4 regions of the Sinorhizobium sp. M4_45 genome follow, and region 4 is predicted to be linked to each of the others. Evidence: predicted binding sites of a transcription regulator. Region 4 holds the regulator's gene; each other region holds the start of a gene.
What was found. The regulator PhoB, encoded in region 4, activates phosphate uptake and scavenging genes when phosphate is short. The targets are predictions, from matches to a motif close to TGTCATNNANCTGTCAT.
Positions count from the first base shown of each region.

Region 1: CN933_RS07100 (inorganic phosphate transporter) is a predicted target of PhoB. The motif match lies at 1,991-2,007, and genes of this name have one in related genera.
Region 2: CN933_RS09555 (esterase-like activity of phytase family protein) is a predicted target of PhoB. The motif match lies at 2,931-2,947, and genes of this name have one in related genera.
Region 3: CN933_RS23260 (DUF1045 domain-containing protein) is a predicted target of PhoB. The motif match lies at 2,384-2,400, and genes of this name have one in related genera.

Region 1 is NZ_NWVE01000002.1:301,372-306,351, forward strand. It holds gene CN933_RS07095 (16S rRNA (uracil(1498)-N(3))-methyltransferase) at 1-464, opposite strand, end outside; gene CN933_RS07100 (inorganic phosphate transporter) at 481-1,986, opposite strand; gene CN933_RS07105 (NUDIX hydrolase) at 2,168-2,674, opposite strand; gene CN933_RS07110 (FadR/GntR family transcriptional regulator) at 2,950-3,741, opposite strand; gene CN933_RS07115 (DUF3422 family protein) at 3,956-4,980, shown strand, end outside.
Region 2 is NZ_NWVE01000002.1:797,036-802,015, forward strand. It holds gene lon (endopeptidase La) at 1-2,303, shown strand, start outside; gene hupB (DNA-binding protein HupB) at 2,525-2,797, shown strand; gene CN933_RS09555 (esterase-like activity of phytase family protein) at 3,029-4,980, shown strand, end outside.
Region 3 is NZ_NWVE01000009.1:127,443-132,422, forward strand. It holds gene phnN (phosphonate metabolism protein/1,5-bisphosphokinase (PRPP-forming) PhnN) at 1-448, opposite strand, end outside; gene CN933_RS23255 (alpha-D-ribose 1-methylphosphonate 5-triphosphate diphosphatase) at 445-1,584, opposite strand; gene CN933_RS23260 (DUF1045 domain-containing protein) at 1,586-2,293, opposite strand; gene phnE (phosphonate ABC transporter, permease protein PhnE) at 2,910-4,427, opposite strand; gene phnE (phosphonate ABC transporter, permease protein PhnE) at 4,437-4,980, opposite strand, start outside.
Region 4 is NZ_NWVE01000002.1:41,966-46,945, forward strand. It holds gene pstB (phosphate ABC transporter ATP-binding protein PstB) at 1-603, shown strand, start outside; gene phoU (phosphate signaling complex protein PhoU) at 693-1,406, shown strand; gene phoB (phosphate regulon transcriptional regulator PhoB) at 1,518-2,201, shown strand; gene CN933_RS05820 (GcrA family cell cycle regulator) at 2,309-2,830, opposite strand; gene CN933_RS05825 (aspartate aminotransferase family protein) at 3,240-4,439, shown strand; gene argF (ornithine carbamoyltransferase) at 4,514-4,980, shown strand, end outside.

The DNA of each region.
Region 1 (4,980 bases), 260 kb from region 4:
TCCTCGAGCTTGCGCGGTTCCTCGACTGCCGGGATGCCGAGCACGCCGCATTGCTCCGCCGCTTCGATGACGTTGGCGCGAACGCGTTCGAGGCTGCCGATCTTTCCCTGGACATGCTGGGTCATGACCGGCTGCAGCACGCCGGCGCCCATCTCCACCGCCTTCTGCACGAGATAATCGAGCCGCCCTACTTTGAGAGGCGCAAACAGGTAGACGAGATCGCAAGGGGCGGGCTGAGGGCGCGTCTGTTCGACCGCGACGAGAACCGCATGCTTGCGCGAAGGCATGGCTATCTCCGCCCGCCATTCGCCGTCCCGGCCGTTGAAGACCAGAAGCGATGCGCCTTCACCCAGGCGCAGGACGTTGATGAGATAGTTGAACTGCTCCCTGGTGGCTTCGTGTTTCGCTCCGGCGTGGAGCTGGTTCTCGATGAACAGTCGCTGCATGCGGAAATTGGCGCGCATCGGTATCGGGTACCTTCTAGAGAAACAGACCGGAGAGGACGAGATAGAGAAAGGCCGAGAGCAGCGCAGACACGGGAACCGTGATGACCCAGGCGGCGACGATGGTCAGGAAGTGGGAGCGCCGCACCAGGCGCCGGCGGCGCACTTCCGCAAAGTTCGCCTCGCCCTTTTCCATGAATTCGGTCTGGCCCGTCTTGCGCCGGACATATTCGAGCCGCCGTTGCGAGTGACGCGTGTACCACTCGCGAAAGAAGCCGACGCCGAACACGGCGCCCACCGCCGTGTGGGTGGAACTGATCGGCAGGCCGAGAGCCGAGGCAAGCAGAACCGTCACGGCGGTCGCAAGCGCCACGCAGAAGGCGCGCATCGGGTTGAGACGCGTGATTTCCTCGCCGACGACGCGGATCAGCAGCGGACCGTAGAGCAGAAGACCCACCGAAATGCCGAGTGCGCCGATGAGGAGTACCCAGAAGGGGGCCTCCGAATCCGCGGTCGAGATCACGCCGTCGACAGCCGAGACGATCGCCGACAGCGGGCCGATCGCGTTCGATACGTCGTTTGCGCCATGGGCGAAGGAGAGCAGGGCGGCCGAGAAGATGAGCGGCAGGCGGAACAGCTTGCGAAGCGACTGGTTGCGGTTTTCGAGGCCTTCCGACTGGCGGTGGATCCACGGCTTCGACACGATGTAGCAAACGATCCCCGCCAGTCCGCCGATCGCCAGGCCGGTCGGAAGCGGAACAGAAGCCAGATGGTCGATTGCAAAGACCGCGACATAGGCGGTGAACGAACCGGCGGTGACGCCGAGGACGACAGGCATCCAGCGCCGGGCGGCCGAGATCTTGTCATCGCGATAGATGACGAACTCCTTCAAGAAGGCGAGGAAGAGTGCGGCAATGATCCCGCCGAGCACGGGCGAAATCGTCCAGCTCGCTGTGATGCCGGCGATCGCCCACCACTTGACGCTGGAAAGCCCGGCGGCGGCGACGCCTGCGCCGATAATGCCGCCGATGAGCGAATGCGTCGTCGAAACGGGCGCACGCGAGTAGGTCGCGATATTGATCCAGATCGCCGATGAGATAAGCGCCGAAAGCATCACCCAGACCAGCCCTTCGGCGCCGACCACCTGCGTGCCGTCGATGATCCCGGCCTCTACGGTCAGCGTGACCTTACGGCCGGCGATCAGCGCTCCGGCTATCTCGAACACCGCCGCAATCCCCAGCGCCACCGGCATCGATATCGCCTTTGCGCCGACCGCCGCTCCGACGTTGTTGGTGACGTCGTTGGCGCCGATGTTCATCGCCATGTAGCCCGCGACCGCCGCTGCCGCCACCACCACGGCCGCACCGGAGGCGCCCGTGAAATAGCTCGCCGCGAAACCCATGCTGAGGACCAGGAAGAGAGCGGCAAGTCCGGGAGCAGCCAATCTGCGCATGACGTGATGCGACGCTTCCTCGGCAAGGCTGAACTTGTCGAGATCCTTGTCGAGCGTCAGCTTTTCGAGGCGCGGTCGCGGCTTGGCCAATGGCTGTTCTCCAACTGTAATATTCGCCAGTAGCGGCACAAACGGGCGTATTCAAGAGGAATTGACGAGGGGGCGGGGGGCTTCGGCCGGGGCGTTACCCGAGCCGGCATGTCGCAGCCTGCGGCGAGCTTGCGTGTTCGACCAGTCGTCGGGGCGGATGCCGTGGGCTTCCGCCTCGCCGTCAGTTGCTGGAGGCTTTCGGCCGCTGCTCCGGGTCTGGGTCGAGGCGTTTGCCGAAATCGAGGATAAGCTCTTTCAGCGAAGGCTCTGCAACGCGCTTTGCCGCCTCACGATAGTCGACCCATTCCAGCCGCCTGCTACCTTTCTCCGGGAAGTTCTTGCAGAAGTCCTCGACTTCGAGCGCATGCACCTGCACCTTGCAGGAGATCTCCAGGCCGTGGTCCATCCGCTTCTGATAGACGTAGGCGCCGATGGCGGCCCTCTGCACCTTGCCCTTCACCCCGGCTTCCTCGTAGGCCTCGCGCTCCGCGACCTCGTGTGCCTGCTTGCCCTGCATCGGCCACCCCTTGGGGATGACCCACCGGCCTGTGTCGCGGCTGGTGATCACCAGGATTTCCAGCGCATTCGTCTTCTTGGCAAGGCGATAGCACAGCGCCGCATACTGCATTCGCGCCGGGCGACGCAGCATAAGTTGCACATCAGAAGCGAGCCGGTGCAGAAAGTTCAAAATTCCCCATACTCCTCAACGAATCAGTGGTTGCCGCGCGCAACCCGAGTATGAACCGTCGCATGCCGCTGTAAATGCGTTCGTCAAACGCGCCGCATTCATTCGGATTCACGCTCTTCCTTTTCGGGACTATACATCACCCAACTAACGCAAAGCGCGGAGTCGCGGTTCCGACAGAACCACTGTCCCATACGACCATATGTAGGAAATCGGCTGGAATTTTACCAAGGGGCACTCGCCACCCGTACTTTTGCGCTTGTCGGGCCCGCGACCGGTCAGGAACCCGCGCGATCACGCTGCTGCAGGCGCAGACGGGCAATGCGCACCCACTCTCCGCTGCGCTCGGCCTCGCGCGCCGCCGTGGCGACGAAATCGATGTGCCTCTGCGCGGCAGCCTTGGCGGTTTGCGGATCGCCGACCATGATCGCCGCATAGATCGCCTCGTGCTGCGCGAGAAGCTGGTCGCGCGCGCCGGGCGCGTCGAAGACGGAATTGCGGTGGAAGAAGATGCCTTGGGTCAGCAGCCTGTAACAGGCCCTGAGGGTGTGAAGCAGGATGATGTTATGAGCGCTTTCGCCGATAGCATTGTGCAGTTCGATATCGGCTTCGAGTTCTTCGGCGAAGTTGCCGCTCTCGTGTGCGGCGCGCATGCGCTTGATGACGCGGGTAAGAATGTCGCGGTCGAAGTCGGTTGCCCGGGTCGCCGCCAGTTCCGCCGTCAAGCCTTCGAGTTCGCGCCGGTATTCGAGATAGTCCTGGGTCGCCTTGTGGTGGCGTCCGATGAGCTCGATCAGGGGCTTGGAAAAGATCTGACCGACCACATCGGCGACGAACGTGCCGCCGCCATGCCGGCTGTCGACGAGACCGCGCGCCTCCAACTCCTTGAGCGCCTCACGCAGGATCGGCCGCGACACGTCGAAGCGCCTGGAGAGTTCTCGCTCGCCCGGCAGGCGATCGCCGTCGCGTAACACCCCCTCGAGGATCAGAAGCTCGATCTGCTGCACCACCTCGTCGGCCGTCCGGCTATGGCTGATACGGGCATAAAGGTCGTCCTGGTCTTCGGTCACGGCCACGTCTCCCGGAGCGCCAAGGGGATTGTGCACAGGTGTCGCCGGCCTCCGCTTCCATTCGGCAATCTAACAGGACCCATCAAGTGGTCAAATTGATTGTCCACTCTGCCGGCGTTGACAAAGATCGAACTGCGTCAAAGCGCCCTGTTCTTTTTACCTTATCCGTTGATAAGAAGGTGGTGATGAACGCGTGAGGGGGAAGAAGCGCTTCATGCCAAAGGGCAGTTTTGCATTTCCGGTGGCGCCCATGCGCGCCCAGGCGCTCGGCGAGGTCCATTCACGGCCCTATGCACTGGTGACGACTCCGCGCGTCATCTTTCAACTCGCCTTCATGACGGAGGGCGGGTCGATCGTCGATCACGCCGTGATGTCCGAGTTGTCGCGCTCGCGCGGCATCGCCCCGCCCGGTCGCGACGCCAATCACCACGCGATCCCCTGGGGACAGGGAACGCTGCGCTGGGAGCGGCACACGGAATTCTCCACCTATTTCTGGGACGCGCCCGCGCCGGAAAGCTTCGGTGGCGAGGTGCCGATCCATCCGTTCGGCGACGGTTTTTCGCCCCCGGGCTCGCTGATCTCCGGAGTTCGTCTGGAAATCCGCCCCGATACGCCGGAGACCCGCGAGGCGATCGCGGCTTTCGATCCCACGAGCCTCTGTTACAGCGAAACCAAGAATGGCCAGGCGGTGCTCCTGACCGACTTTCGCCAGAACGGCGACGGGCTGACCCAGGTGCTGGTCATCGATCGCGGCATGACGGAGGCGGGAACGGGCGCCCTGGTGCAGCGCCTGCTCGACATCGAGACCTACCGCACGCTCGCCATTCTCGGCCTGCCGCTTGCACAGTCGCTGTCGCCGGAGATCCGCCGCACCGAGGACGGCCTGACGGCGGTGACGCAGCGCATGAAGGAAAACGTCCGCGAGGAGGCTGACGAGATGCTGGCGGAGATCACCCGCCTTGCCGCCGATCTCGAAGCGGGTGCCGCCCTCAGCCTCTATCGCTTCGGCGCCAGCCGCGCCTATTATGGCATTGTCCAGGAACGCATCCGCACGCTTTCCGAAACGCCGGTGCCCGGTTACGAGACCATCGGCACCTTCCTCGAACGCAGGCTGGCGCCGGCAATGCGCACCTGTCAGTCGGTCGAGGAGCGGCAGGCGAACCTTTCGCGCAAGCTCGCTCGCGCTACGGCTCTCCTGAGAAGCTGGATCGACGTCGAACTGGAACGGCAGAACAGCGC
Region 2 (4,980 bases), 760 kb from region 4:
TCCGTGCACTCGAAGAGGTCATGGGTACCGACAAGCAGATCATGCTCGTGACCCAGATCAACGCTACGGATGACGATCCGGAACCCGCCGCCATTTACAAGGTCGGCACGATTGCGAACGTGCTGCAGCTTCTGAAGCTCCCCGACGGAACCGTGAAGGTGCTGGTCGAAGGGCGGTCGCGTGCCGAGATCGAGCGCTATACGCCGCGTGACGATTTCTACGAGGCCGTCGCCCATGCGCTGCCCGAACCGGACGAGGATCCGGTCGAGATCGAGGCGCTGAGCCGTTCGGTCGTTTCCGAATTCGAAAGCTATGTGAAGCTCAACAAGAAGATTTCGCCGGAAGTCGTCGGCGTCGCGAGCCAGATCGAAGACTACTCGAAGCTCGCCGACACCGTCGCATCGCATCTGTCGATCAAGATCGTCGAAAAGCAGGAAATGCTGGAGACGACGAGCGTGAAGATGCGCCTCGAAAAGGCGCTCGGCTTCATGGAAGGCGAGATCTCGGTTCTTCAGGTCGAAAAGCGCATCCGTTCGCGCGTCAAGCGCCAGATGGAGAAGACGCAGCGCGAGTACTACCTGAATGAGCAGATGAAGGCGATTCAGAAGGAGCTCGGCGACAGCGAGGACGGCCGTGACGAGATGGCCGAACTCGAAGAGCGCATCTCCAAGACCAAGCTCTCCAAGGAAGCCCGTGAAAAGGCCGATGCGGAGCTGAAGAAGCTGCGCCAGATGAGCCCGATGTCGGCGGAAGCGACGGTCGTGCGCAACTATCTCGACTGGCTGCTGGGCCTGCCCTGGGGCAAGAAGTCGAAGATCAAGACCGATCTGAACCATGCCGAAAAGGTGCTGGATACCGATCACTTCGGTCTGGACAAGGTAAAGGAACGTATCGTCGAATACCTGGCGGTGCAGGCCCGTTCGTCCAAGATCAAGGGGCCGATCCTGTGCCTCGTCGGCCCTCCCGGCGTCGGCAAGACGTCGCTCGCCAAGTCGATCGCAAAGGCGACTGGCCGCGAATATATCCGCATGGCGCTGGGCGGCGTTCGGGACGAGGCCGAAATTCGCGGCCATCGCCGGACCTATATCGGCTCCATGCCGGGTAAGGTCGTCCAGTCGATGAAGAAGGCGAAGAAGTCCAACCCGCTCTTCCTGCTCGACGAGATCGACAAGATGGGCCAGGACTTCCGTGGCGATCCGTCTTCGGCGCTTCTGGAGGTGCTCGATCCGGAACAGAATTCGACGTTCATGGATCACTACCTGGAGGTGGAATACGACCTCTCCAACGTGATGTTCATCACCACGGCGAACACGCTCAACATTCCGCCGCCGCTGATGGACCGCATGGAAGTCATCCGCATTGCCGGCTATACCGAAGACGAAAAGCGGGAGATTGCCAAGCGGCACCTGCTGCCGAAGGCGATCCGCGACCATGCGCTCCAGACGAACGAGTTCTCCGTCACGGATGGCGCTCTTATGGCGGTCATCCAGAACTACACGCGAGAAGCGGGCGTCCGCAACTTCGAGCGCGAGCTGATGAAGCTGGCGCGCAAGGCGGTGACGGAGATCCTCAAGGGCAAGACCAAGAAGGTCGAAGTGACGGCCGAGAACATCCACGACTATCTCGGTGTGCCGCGCTTCCGCCACGGCGAAGCCGAGCGTGACGATCAGGTCGGGGTGGTCACCGGTCTTGCCTGGACTGAGGTCGGCGGCGAATTGCTGACGATCGAGGGCGTGATGATGCCCGGCAAGGGCCGCATGACGGTTACCGGTAACCTGCGTGACGTGATGAAGGAATCCATTTCGGCGGCGGCATCCTATGTCCGCTCGCGCGCGATCGATTTCGGCATCGAGCCCCCGCTGTTCGACAAGCGCGACATTCACGTCCACGTGCCGGAGGGCGCGACCCCGAAGGACGGCCCGTCCGCCGGTGTCGCCATGGCGACGGCGATCGTGTCGGTGATGACCGGTATCCCCATCTCCAAGGACGTGGCGATGACCGGTGAAATCACCCTGCGTGGACGCGTGCTGCCGATCGGCGGTTTGAAGGAGAAGTTGCTGGCAGCTCTGCGCGGCGGCATCAAGAAGGTGCTGATCCCCGAGGAGAACGCCAAGGACCTCGCCGACATCCCTGACAACGTCAAGAACAGCCTCGAAATCATCCCCGTTTCGCGGATGGGCGAGGTGATCGAGCACGCGTTGCTGCGGCTTCCGGAGCCCATCGAATGGGACCCGGCAAGCCAGCCGGCCGCCCTGCCGTCCGTTGATTCGCAGGACGAAGCGGGCACTTCGATTGCCCACTGAGGCAGTGCAGATAGGGTGACAAGTGTGTCCCGCTTGCGCCCTTCGGCCAGAAAAACAAGGAAGACCGGCGTTCTGCCGGTCTTTTTTGTTGTAAAAGCACGCTGCAACCCTTGCATTCCAAGGGATTAGGCGCAATTGGGAATGGCAAGACGTGGGCATTGCTTTCGCAGCCCCGCCTTAAGAAGACAGTCGTTTCGAACCAGCATGAAAGGGGTGGAAACATGAACAAAAATGAGCTCGTGGCTGCCGTAGCCGACAAGGCCGGACTCTCGAAGGCAGATGCGTCTTCTGCCGTTGATGCAGTTTTTGAGACCATTCAGGGCGAACTGAAGAACGGCGGCGACATCCGCCTCGTCGGATTCGGCAATTTCTCCGTATCGCGCCGCGAAGCCAGCAAGGGCCGCAACCCGTCGACGGGTGCGGAAGTTGACATCCCGGCACGCAACGTGCCGAAGTTCACGGCCGGCAAGGGCCTCAAGGACGCCGTCAACTAATTTACCGATGGAGCGGCGGGTGCCTCCGTCCGCTACTGGTTCATGTTCCATCTGTCGCGATACCGCCCAGGCGGCATTCGGCAGGTTGATTGGGGCCCGGGTCATCCGGGCCTCTTTTCATTCCGGCTTTCCCTGTCATCCGGCTGTTACAGGACAGTTGCAAAAGCCTCCCGTCCGACGTTTTCGGACGCACGCGGTAGCGCAACGGCGTGCCGCGACAAGGAGGGACAGATGAAAGCGATTTCCATCACCACGGCATTGGCCGCGGCACTTGCCGCATCGACGGCGTCGGTCGTTCAGGCCGAACAGGTATTCAATCGCATCGCATCCTTTGCGGTGGCCACGAATTTGCCCGAGGGAGCCGAGCGGAACGCCCCGACATCGGCCGAAATCATCACCGCAAGCGAAGACGGCAATACGCTGATCTATTCCGACAGTCCCGGCAAACGCATCGGTTTCATCGACATCACCGACGCCAGGGCGCCTGAGGCAGGCGGTATCGTCTCGTTCGACGGGGAGCCGACTTCGGTGGCGGTAGCCGGTGCCAAAGCGCTCGTTGCCGTCAACACGAGCGAAAGCTTTACCAAGCCGTCCGGCGTGCTCGCCGTGGTCGACATTGCCGGCAGGGAGGTGGATGCCACCTGCGATCTCGGTGGCCAGCCGGACTCGGTGGCCGTGAACAAGGATCGGACGCTTGCCGCAATCGCGATCGAGAACGAGCGCGACGAGGACGTCAATGACGGGCAGATCCCTCAGATGCCTGCAGGCGATCTCGTGATCCTGTCGCTGAAGGACGGGGCGGCCGATTGCGCGACCATCAAGCATGTGACGCTGACCGGTCTCGCCGAGGTCGCCGGCGACGATCCCGAGCCGGAATTCGTAGCCTTCAACGGCCGGGACGAGATTGCGCTCACCCTCCAGGAGAACAACCACATCGTCATCATCGACGGTAAGTCCGCAACCGTGAAGACGCATTTCCCTGCGGGCACGGTCGATCTCCAAGGTATCGACACAAAGCGCGACGGCTCCATCGCCTTTACCGGCGAGCAGGCGGGCCGCAAGCGCGAGCCCGATGCGATCAAGTGGCTCGACGACGATCGCCTGGTCGTCGCCAATGAGGGCGATTATGAGGGCGGGAGCCGCGGCTTCACGATCTTCGACACGACCGGGAAGGTCCTCTACGAGTCGGGAGCAGCCTTCGAACACCCTATCGCGTCGATCGGCCACTATCCGGAAAAGCGTTCTTCGGCGAAGGGCGTCGAACCGGAAGGGCTTGAAATGGCGCAATTCGGCGAGGACAAGCTTTTCTTCGTTCTTTCGGAACGCGCCTCGATCGTCGGCGTCTACAAGGATACGGGCGGCGAACCGGAGCTCGTGCAGCTTCTGCCCTCCGGCGTTTCCCCCGAGGGCGCTGTCGCCATTCCCGGGCGCAACCTGTTTGCGACCGCCAACGAGGTCGATCTCGTCGAAGACGGCGGGGCGCGGGCGCATGTCATGATCTACGAGCGCGGGGAAGGGGAGGCTGCCTATCCGCAGATCCGTTCCGTGGAGAAGGACGGGCTGCCCATCGGCTTCGGGGCGCTTTCCGGCCTTGCCGCTGCCGACAAGCCCGGCTTCCTGCATGCGGTCAATGATTCAGTCTACTCGTCGCAGCCGACCATCTTCACGATCGACGCTACGCAGAAGCCCGCTTTGATCACGGAAGCCCTGCCGGTCACCCGTGACGGCGCTCCCGCCCAGAAGCTCGACGTCGAAGGCATCGCCAATGACGGCGAAGGCGGCTTCTGGCTCGCTTCGGAAGGCAACTCCGACAAGCTCTACAGCCATGCGCTGCTGCATGTGAACAAGAAGGGCGAGATCAAGCAGGAGATCGCACTACCGGAGGAGTTGCGCGCCAGCGAGATCCGCTACGGCTTCGAAGGCATAGCGGTCGTGGGCGAAGGGGACGATCAGGTTCTCTGGATGGCTGTGCAGCGCGAATGGAAGGATGACGAGAAGGGCTTCGTCAAGCTCGTCTCCTACAAGCCGTCGAGCAAGGAATGGGGCGCCGTGCGCTATCCGCTTGAAAAGGCGGAGGAAGGCTGGGTCGGCCTGTCGGAAATTTCCGTTCATGGAGCCTACGCCTATATCGTCGAGCGTGACAATCTGGTCGGCGAAGCCGCCAAGCTCAAGAAGCTCTACCG
Region 3 (4,980 bases), on a different contig from region 4:
GGCGGCGCAGCACGTCTTCTTCGCTCTCGCGGCCGCGCTCCGCCAGCCGCTTCGCCAGCACCGGCGGCTCGGCGGTGATCACCGCAACGGCGATCGTACCGAACGCCTGGCGAATGGCAGGGAGGGCGGCACGGCTGCCGTTTACGATCGCGGTCATGCCTCTGGCGATCTTTTCGGCGATCTCCGCCGGGATGCCGTAGCTCAAGCCATGCGCCTGCCACGAAACGGCGAAAGCGCCGCTCCGGCTCATCTCCTCGAATTCGGCGTCGGACACGCTTTCGTGCACCTCGCCGCCTGCATCCGAGGGGCGTGTGATCGCCCGCCGGACGAAGAGAATATCGGGCCGCTGCGCGAAATGGCGGGCGGCAAAGCCCATGACGCTGTCTTTGCCCGCACCGCTCGGGCCGACGACGACGATGAGCGTTCCGGATCCCCGATCGGCGGTCATGCGACACGCCGTCCTTCGCGCCAGACCGAGCGGACGACCGGTATTCCCTCCGGCCGGCGGACGCGCGCGATGTCGGCGCGGAGCCCAACGGCGATCCGGCCGCGATCTTCGAGCCCGACAGTGCGCGCCGGCGTCGCCGTTACCATCGCGATGGCCTGGGGGAGGTCGATCGAGTCGACCTCATCTGCGAGAATGAACGGCGCATGGATGAGGCTGAAAGGTACGTAATCCGAAGAAAGCACGTCGAGAACGCCGCGCTCGGCGAGATCGCGCGCGGCGATGTTGCCGGAATGCGATTTGCCGCGCACGATATTGGGCGCCCCCATCAATACGCTGAGACCGGCGCGATGGGAGGCTTCGGCCGCCTCGAAGCTCGTCGGGAACTCCGCGAGCCGGATGCCGTAGCCGATAGACTCGTCCACATGCTCGAGCGTCGCATCATCATGGCTGGCGACCGTAATCCCCCGCTCGGCGCAGGCTTTCGCGAGCGCGATGCGATGAGGGGTCGCATAGCGCGCCGATAGTGCTTGCTGGCGGTCGATGAAGGCGGCAAAGGCTTCGTCGGTAAGGCCGCGTTTGACTTTGTAGTAGATTATGTACTGGTCCATGGTCTGGAACTGGCGCTGCCCGGGAGCGTGGTCCATCAGAGAGACGAGACGAACCTGCGGATCGTTCCGGAAATCCTCATAGTGCTCCAGCACGTCGGCGGTCGACACTTCGCAACGCAGGTGGATCAGGTGATCGGCCCGCAAACGGCCCTCCTGCTTGGCCTGGGCGAGCGCATCGGCCATGCTGCGCATCTCGCCCTTCGGAAAGCCGCTGTCCTCGTCCGAGCCCAGGCGCAGACAATCGAAGACAGTTGTGATGCCGGAGGTGACGACCTGGGCGTCATGAGCCTGGATCGCCGCGATCTTCAGCCAGCGAACCCCGGGGCGCGGAGAATAGTGCGCCTCGAGATGGTCGGTGTGCAGTTCGACGAGCCCGGGCAGTAGGTAGTCACCCTCGAAATCCTCGCCCGTGGCGCTCGCCCCTTCGGAGATGTCGGCGATCCTGCCGTCGCGGATCAGCACCGAACCGTCGAGGATCCGGTCCTCCAGAACGATGCGGGCGTTGGTCAAAACCTGTTCTTTGGGCATGTCATGCAATCTTTCGTTCGGATGCGCCGCCAAGCGGCAGCAGGGAATGGACGGTGAAAGGAGCGCCGCGGCGCTCTTCGGCGAAAAGGGCAATCGTCGAGACGGCAAGCGGCTTGCCGATGAATTCGGCGAAGACCGTTTCGAGCGCCTTTCTCATGGGCCGCTGCATGTCTTCCGGCACCGGCCCAGTCAGCGTCAGATGGAACTGGAACTCCTCGAAGACGTATGGGTAGCCCCATGCCGCCAGGTACTCGCGCTGACGCTGCGTAAGCCTGTCCGGATTGCGGCGGGCGAGATCGGCTTCCGAAAGCGGCGCCCGGAATGGCTCGAAACGACGAACCGCCTGCTCCGCAAGGCGCTGCAGAGGCGGGCAAGGGTCGGCCGAGACGAGCGCGAAGAAGGGGCCGATCTGATGCAAGGCGATCTCCGGCACTTCGAACGGCTCGATCTCCGCGGCGAACTCGTCGAAAGCCGCGATCAAGTCGGCTTCACCGCGGCCGGAGGTAAGCTCGAACGGTGCTTTCAGGGTCCCGTGGAAGCCGTAACGGCGGGGCTCGGTCGTCAATGCCATCTGCTCTTCACGTCCTACTGCCGGATTTTCCGGGCAGTCCAGGGCGCCGCCGGTGAACGCGTCGCGTCCCAGCCAACGGGAAGCGGTCTGCGACAGCCGGTCATCGGACGGCGGCGCGAAGTAGATTGCATAGCGCACGAATTCACACTTTCTTCATCAGTCGCTTCGACGCAGTTGCCCCGAGTCGACGGTTTCCGGGATGAAATGCGCAGCTAGCCGATTTGCATGACAACATCATGATGACATCGGCCCAGAACGCAAATCGGTTCGGGGCGGGATGGATTTGTTTGCAGCTTCGCCTGCTCCCGCGCCAGTGATCGGAATCAGTCATCATTATCCGAATCGACCGGTCCGTTTCTAGACCATGATGATTTTAGGTCGGATCAACCTGAAATCATGAGCGGAGGAAAAACCGCACACACTTTTCCTCATCATCCCCGGTTCCTCATTCCTGTGCTTGTCACAGGAATCCAGCCAGACCAAGTCCTTGGGCTGGAAAGGCTCTTCCGCGCCGCAGACGCGGCGCTGCTGGATCCCTGTGACGAGCACATGAGGATGGAGAGGATGCAATCCCCCGAAAAGTGTCCCACAGCGCCGCGCATCTTATGAGAAGCGCAACGGTAGCTGTAGCACTTTGATCTGCTGCATGTTTTCAAGCGCATCGCCATGCGCGCCGACAAGACCGACCAGAGCTTCAACGGCATCATCCATCTCGCAGCAGCCGTCAAAAACTCGAAATGAATCTCAACGCGCGTTAGTGTGTGCGGCCCATGAGACGCGATCGGCAAAGATTGGAGATGCTGTCGAAAACGAAGACGACCATCAAGATCAGCAGCACCATATAGGCGACATTTTCCCAATCCGAATTTGTGCGCATCGCCTCCCACAGCTTCAGGCCGATCCCGCCGGCGCCGACGGCGCCGATAATGGTGGCCGAACGCGTGTTCGACTCCCAGAAGTAGAGAGCCTGGCTGGCAAAGACCGGCAGGACCTGCGGGAGCACGCCGAAGCGCTGCACGGCGACCGGCGCGGCGCCGACCGACTTGACGCCCTCACGCTGCTTGTCGTCGATGTTCTCGAGGGCTTCGGAGTAGAGCTTGCCGAGCGTGCCCGTGTCGGTGAAGAAGATCGCCGAGATGCCCGCGAGCGGTCCGGGCCCGAAGGCGCGGGTGAAGAACAGCGCCCAAATGAACATGTCGACCGACCGCAGGAAGTCGAAGAAGCGCTTCACGAACTGATTGGTGAGGCGGCTCGGCGTGATGTTGCGCGCCGCGAGGAAGCAAAGCGGGAAGGCGATGAAGGAGGCGAAGAGCGTTCCGACGAAAGCCATGACGATCGTCTGCAGGAGCTTGGTCCAAACATCCAGATGCTGCCATTCCGCATTGTAGAGGACGTTGTTCCAGGCAAGCGAGAGGTTTGAGCGCGCCGGATCGATCCGTTCTCCGGAGACGATCAAGGAGGCGACGTCGCTGTAGGACTTCCCGAAGAAGGGCGAGTTGGTGTCGAAGAGGAAATTCGCCCAGCCGAAGAAGCGGTTGCGGATGGAGACCTCGTCGCCCTCCACCTCTGCCCAGCCGGTGGCGCCGAAGGACAGCGTCACCTTCTCGCCCGGCCGCTTCTGGAGCGCCCAGGAGGGAAGGAGTCCCTCCGGCGTTACAGTCTCCGCGCCGTCGACCTGAAGCAGGAGCGTCTCGCCGGAATGTGTCACTGTGACCAGCTTTTCGGCGACGTCGATACGCGTCGAGCTATCGAAGTTCACCACGGCGTGCGTGACGACTTCTTCGGTGCGGGTCGTGGCGAGATCTTTCTGCGGCGTCTCGTTCGTATCGCCGCCGCGCGCCGCGCTCGGCGCCATAAAGCTGAAAGAGGAGGCGCTCTTCGGCTTCGGGGCCTGCGTCGGGGCCGTCGACGTTTCAACGGTGCGCGTGACCGTCTCTTTTTCGAGCGTGACCCATTCCGGGCTCGGATTGTCTCCAAGCGGCGAATTGCGTCCGTATGAGATGCTCATCGCTCCATCGGGCGCGACGGCGATCTCCGGCCGGACTTCGTAGGACACCCAGTCGGCAAGGTAGATGCCGGCAATTCCCCAATTGGCATTGGCGAGCACGTGCCCGATCGAGAAGAACCACCAGCTGAAGATCATGTAAAGAACGACGCCCGCCGTTATCAGTGCCTTGCTGCGCCGCTTGGCGGCCGACGACTGCAGAAGATGCGGATGGCGCGCTGCGATAGCTTCCATTTCGCGCGCGTCGAGGTTGGTCGAGGCAATCATGATGCGGTCCTATTGCGCGAGCTGAAAGGCCTGGTCGCCGACGAGGCGGCGGCGAAGCCAGGCAGAGAACTGATCGACTGCGAAGATCGTCGCGAAGAGCAGGAGGACGATCGCGAGCGTCTTTGCTTCATGGCCCTGGCCGATCGACAGGCGCAGGAGTTCGCCGATGCCGCCCCCGCCGACGGCACCGATGATCGTCGAGGCGCGCACGTTGATTTCGAGCCGGAGCAGAAAATAGCTGGTGAAGTTGGGCAGCACCTGGGGGACCATGCCGAACCAGACCCGCTCGATCCAGTTGGCGCCGACGGCACGCAGACCTTCCTCCGGTTTCATGTCGGCATTCTCGACCACTTCGAAGAACAGCTTGCCGAGCGCGCCGATCGTGTGGATCGAGACCGCAGCGATGGCGGGAATAGGCCCAAGCGAAAGGATTGCCAGGAAAAAGCCGGCGATGACGACTTCCGGAAAGGCGCGCAGGATTTCCATCAGCCGGCGTACGATGCCCCTGATCCAGGGATTGGGCATCAGATTTCGCGCGGCGAGGAAGCACAGG
Region 4 (4,980 bases):
ATGAACGACACGATCGAGAACTGCCGCGTAACGGGCAAGATCACGCTCGACGAGGACGATATCTACGATCCGTCGATCGACGTGGTGGAATTGCGTGCCCGCGTCGGCATGGTGTTCCAGAAACCCAATCCGTTCCCGAAGTCGATCTACGACAATGTCTCCTACGGCCCGCGCATCCATGGCCTGGCACGCACCAAGACCGAACTCGACGAGATCGTGGAAACGAGCCTGCAGAGGGCCGGGCTGTGGAACGAGGTGAAGGATCGGCTGCAGGAGCCGGGCACCGGACTTTCCGGCGGCCAGCAGCAGCGCCTCTGCATCGCCCGCGCCGTTGCCGTCAGCCCGGAAGTCATTCTGATGGACGAGCCCTGCTCGGCGCTCGATCCGATCGCGACCGCGAAAGTCGAGGAACTCATCCACGAATTGCGGGCGAATTTCACGATCGTGATCGTCACCCACTCGATGCAGCAGGCGGCGCGCGTGTCGCAGCGCACGGCCATGTTCCATCTCGGCAATCTCGTAGAGGAGAACGATACCGATAAAATGTTCACCAACCCGGACGATCAGCGCACCCAGGACTACATCATGGGCCGCTTCGGCTGATGGCCGGAGAGGGGCGGCGCTTTTCCGTCCCTCCCGGTCAAGACCGAACGAGGCCCATTCAGAACAGCGCGTCCCCCGAGGAAACGAATATGTCTCACGCACACATCATGTCCGCCTTCGACGAAGAGTTGAAGTATCTCACGCGCCGCATCTCCGAGATGGGCGGTCTCGCCGAGCAGATGGTCGCGGACTCCGTCCGTGCGCTCGTCAATTCCGATCTCGCCCTGGCCCAGAAGGTGATCTCCGACGACATCATTCTGGACGATGCGGAACGGCAGATCGGCGAAAAGGCGATCGTCACCATTGCCAAACGCCAGCCCATGGCCTCGGATCTTCGGGAGATCATGGGTTCGATCCGCATCGCCGCGGACCTGGAGCGCGTGGGCGACCTCGGCAAGAACACCGCAAAGCGGGTGATTGCCGTTGCCGGTTCAGGCATACCGCGCAAGCTTGCGCGCGGCCTCGAACACCTGGCCGAGCTCGCGCTCGTTCAGTTGAAGGAAGTCCTGGACGTCTACGCGTCCCGTTCGCCGGAAAAGGCGAACAGCATTCGCGAACGCGATGAAGAGATCGATGCGATCTACACGTCCCTGTTCCGGGAACTGCTGACCTATATGATGGAAGATCCGCGCAACATCACGCCGTGCACGCATCTTCTTTTCTGCGCCAAGAACATCGAGCGTATCGGCGATCACGCGACCAATATCGCCGAAACGATCTACTATATGGCGACAGGCGCCCAGCCGCAGGGCGAACGGCCGAAGGACGACATGACGTCGACATTGGGTTCCGTGACGGACTGAGATCGCCCGGCAGCCGGTGCCTATGCAGAATTTGTTCCGGCCGCCTTGGCGCGGCCTACCACCGTGCGCGGCGGCATGACGGCTGTCGTGCGTAGGAAGGAGTCCTACTGAATGTTGCCGAAGATTGCCGTAGTCGAAGACGAGGAAGCCCTGAGCGTTCTCCTGCGCTACAATCTCGAGGCGGAAGGCTTCGAGGTCGATACGATCCTTCGCGGCGACGAGGCGGAGATCCGCCTGCAGGAGCGCCTGCCCGACCTTCTCATCCTCGATTGGATGCTGCCCGGGGTTTCCGGTATCGAGCTCTGCCGCAGGCTGCGCCAGCGGCCGGAAACGGAGCGCCTGCCGATCATCATGCTGACCGCGCGCGGCGAGGAAAGCGAGCGCGTGCGGGGCCTTGCCACCGGCGCCGACGATTACGTCGTCAAGCCCTTTTCGACGCCGGAACTGATGGCGAGGGTCAAGGCGATGCTCAGGCGCGCCAAGCCCGAGGTTCTGTCGACGCTCCTGCGCTGCGGCGATATCGAGCTCGACCGGGAGACGCACCGCGTCCACCGACGCAGTCGCGAAGTGCGCCTTGGCCCGACGGAGTTCCGGCTGCTGGAATTTCTAATGTCCTCACCGGGGCGCGTCTTCTCTCGTTCACAGCTCCTGGACGGTGTCTGGGGACACGACATCTATGTCGACGAACGGACCGTGGACGTTCATGTCGGGCGGCTGCGCAAGGCACTGAACTTTTCCAACATGCCGGACGTCATCCGGACGGTGCGCGGCGCTGGCTATTCGCTGGAGAGCTGAGGCCGAAGGTCGCTGGCGCCCGTGCCGGCTTGCGGCATGGCAAAGAAAAAGGGGCCTTTCCGGCCCCGATTTTCGTCGTGCATCCAGAGCGGGATGAGCAAGGCGCCTCAGCGCATGCGCCGGCGCTCGGCGGAGGGCTGGTAGGCCAGCCGGGCATGGAAGGTGCAATAGGGAGAGGCTTCCGGGGAGTCGTTGCCGCAGAAGTGGAACTCTTCCTTGAGCGGGTCGCCGATCGGCCACTTGCAGGTGCGTTCGGTAAGCTCCGTGAGCTCCAGCCGCCGCGACATCGGCAGGACGATGTTCCTGTCGATCTGCAGCTCCTGGTCCATTTCCAGGTCGACTGCGAGCTCTTCCTTGAGCGCGGTCGCACCGGCCGTGCGGGTCACGGTGCGGGTTACGGAACGCGCAGCATAGTTCGGCGCGCGCGGGGCAGACGTCGCCCGTTTGGGCCGGGCTGCAGCGGTCGTGCTTCCTCCGGCCTTGGCGCGCCCGGGCAGGCTCAGCCGATGAACCTTTCCGATGACCGCGTTGCGGCTGACGCCGCCCAACTGCGCCGCGATCTGGCTGGCGCTCAAGCCCTCCGACCACAGCTTCTTCAGTTTCTCGACCCGCTCGTCAGTCCAGTTCATCTCTGCACTCCCCGTTCTCGGCGTTGGGATGGCGGAATCCGTCACCGCTCTCCGGGAAAAACCCGAAGATTCAACGCGATAATACTTTTGGTGACTAGGTCCGCCGCATGCGTCTAGTAATTGAATGTTAACCTACCGGCAGGGTGACTCCGTGGCAAGAGTCGCCGGAATCGCGCCGAATCGATTTCGCGGTTTTCCCCAACTTGCTGTCGGAGCGTTGCATTTTTGCAAGTCCCAGAGTGTGATTTTTTCGCGCTTCGGAATCGGCATCCGCAAAGCGCCTGCAAACCTTGGTTTTGTTGACATCGCGGTGCGAAATGGGAATAGTGCCTGTCGCCGCCGCAAGGCGGCATTTTTGATTTTTATCGGGCCGAATGGTCCGTGCCGCCGGAATGAAGGAGAGCTCGACATGGCCGCAACCACGCCGCTTTACGACACCTATCTGCGCGCGCCGTTGCGTTTCGAGCGAGGTGAAGGCGTTTGGCTGATCGCCGAAGACGGCACGCGCTATCTCGATTTCGCTGCCGGTGTCGCCGTGAACTCGCTCGGCCATGCCCATCCTCATCTCGTCGAGGCGCTGAAGGCGCAGGCCGACAAGGTCTGGCATCTGTCCAATCTCTACGAGATTTCGGGGCAGGAAAGCCTTGCACGGAGGCTGACCCAGGTGACCTTCGCCGATCGGGTGTTCTTCACCAATTCGGGTGCGGAAGCGCTCGAATGTGCGATCAAAACGGCGCGGCGCTATCATTTCGCCAAGGGGCACGTGGAGAAGTTCCACGTCATCACCTTTGAAGGTGCTTTCCACGGCCGCACGCTCGCGACGATCGCCGCCGGCGGACAGCAGAAATACATCGAGGGCTTCGGGCCGAAGGCGCCGGGCTTCTATCAGGTCCCCTTCGGCGATATCGCGGCGGTCAAGAACGCGATCAATGAAGAAACCGCGGCGATCCTCGTCGAGCCGATCCAGGGCGAGGGCGGCATTCGGTCGGCATCGAAGGAATTCATGCAGGGGCTGCGCGAACTTTGCGACGAGTTCGGCCTGCTTCTGATCCTCGACGAGGTCCAGTCCGGTGTCGGCCGGACCGGCAAGCTCTTCGCCCATGAATGGGCTGGCATCAAACCGGATATCATGGCCGTAGCCAAGGGCATCGGCGGCGGCTTCCCGCTCGGCGCTTGCCTCGCGACGGAAGCGGCGGCCGCCGGCATGGTGGCGGGCACGCACGGTTCGACCTATGGCGGCAACCCGCTCGCAATGGCGGTCGGAAATGCCGTGCTCGACGTCGTTCTCGCCGAAGGCTTCCTCGATCAGGTGCGCGAGGTGGCTCTCGTCTTCCGTCAGGGGCTCGCCTCGCTGAAGGATCGTTTTCCGGACGTGATCGAGGAAATCCGCGGCGACGGGCTGATGCTCGGCATCAAGGCGAAGGTGCCCTCCGCGGACCTTTTGAAGGCGATCCGCGCCGAGAAGCTGCTCGTCGTCCCGGCCGGCGAAAACGTGCTGCGCCTGTTGCCGCCGCTGATCACCACCTCCGCGGAGGCGCGCGAAGGACTGGCACGGCTCGAACTCGCCGCGGAGGCGGTGAGTGGCAAGAGCGGCAACGCCGCGGCTTGAATGCCCCGACGTTTCGGATCGATCCGGCCCGGGCGGGGCCGACAAACGGATTCTACGACAGGAAACAAGGCAGTATGACCAGACACTTCCTCGATCTCTCGGCCATGACGGCCACCGACCTCAGGACCATCATCGACGATGCCCGCGTCCGCAAGTCGGCGACCAAGGCAGGCACTGCCGAGAAGCCGCTTGCCGGCAAGATGCTCGCGATGATCTTCGAGAAGCCGTCCACCCGCACGCGTGTTTCCTTCGATGTCGGCATGCGCCAGCTCGGCGGCGAGACGCTGTTTCTGTCGGGTACGGAAATGCAGCTCGGCCGGGCGGAGACGATCGGCGATACGGCGAAGGTCCTGTCGCGCTATGTCGACGCGATCATGATCCGCACGACCGATCACCGCCGGCTTCTGGAAATGGCGGAGCATGCGACCGTGCCGGTCATCAACGGGCTCACCGACGATACGCACCCGTGCCAGATCATGGCCGATATCATGACTTTCGAGGAGCACCGGGGACCGGTCAAGGGCAAGACGATCGCCTGGAC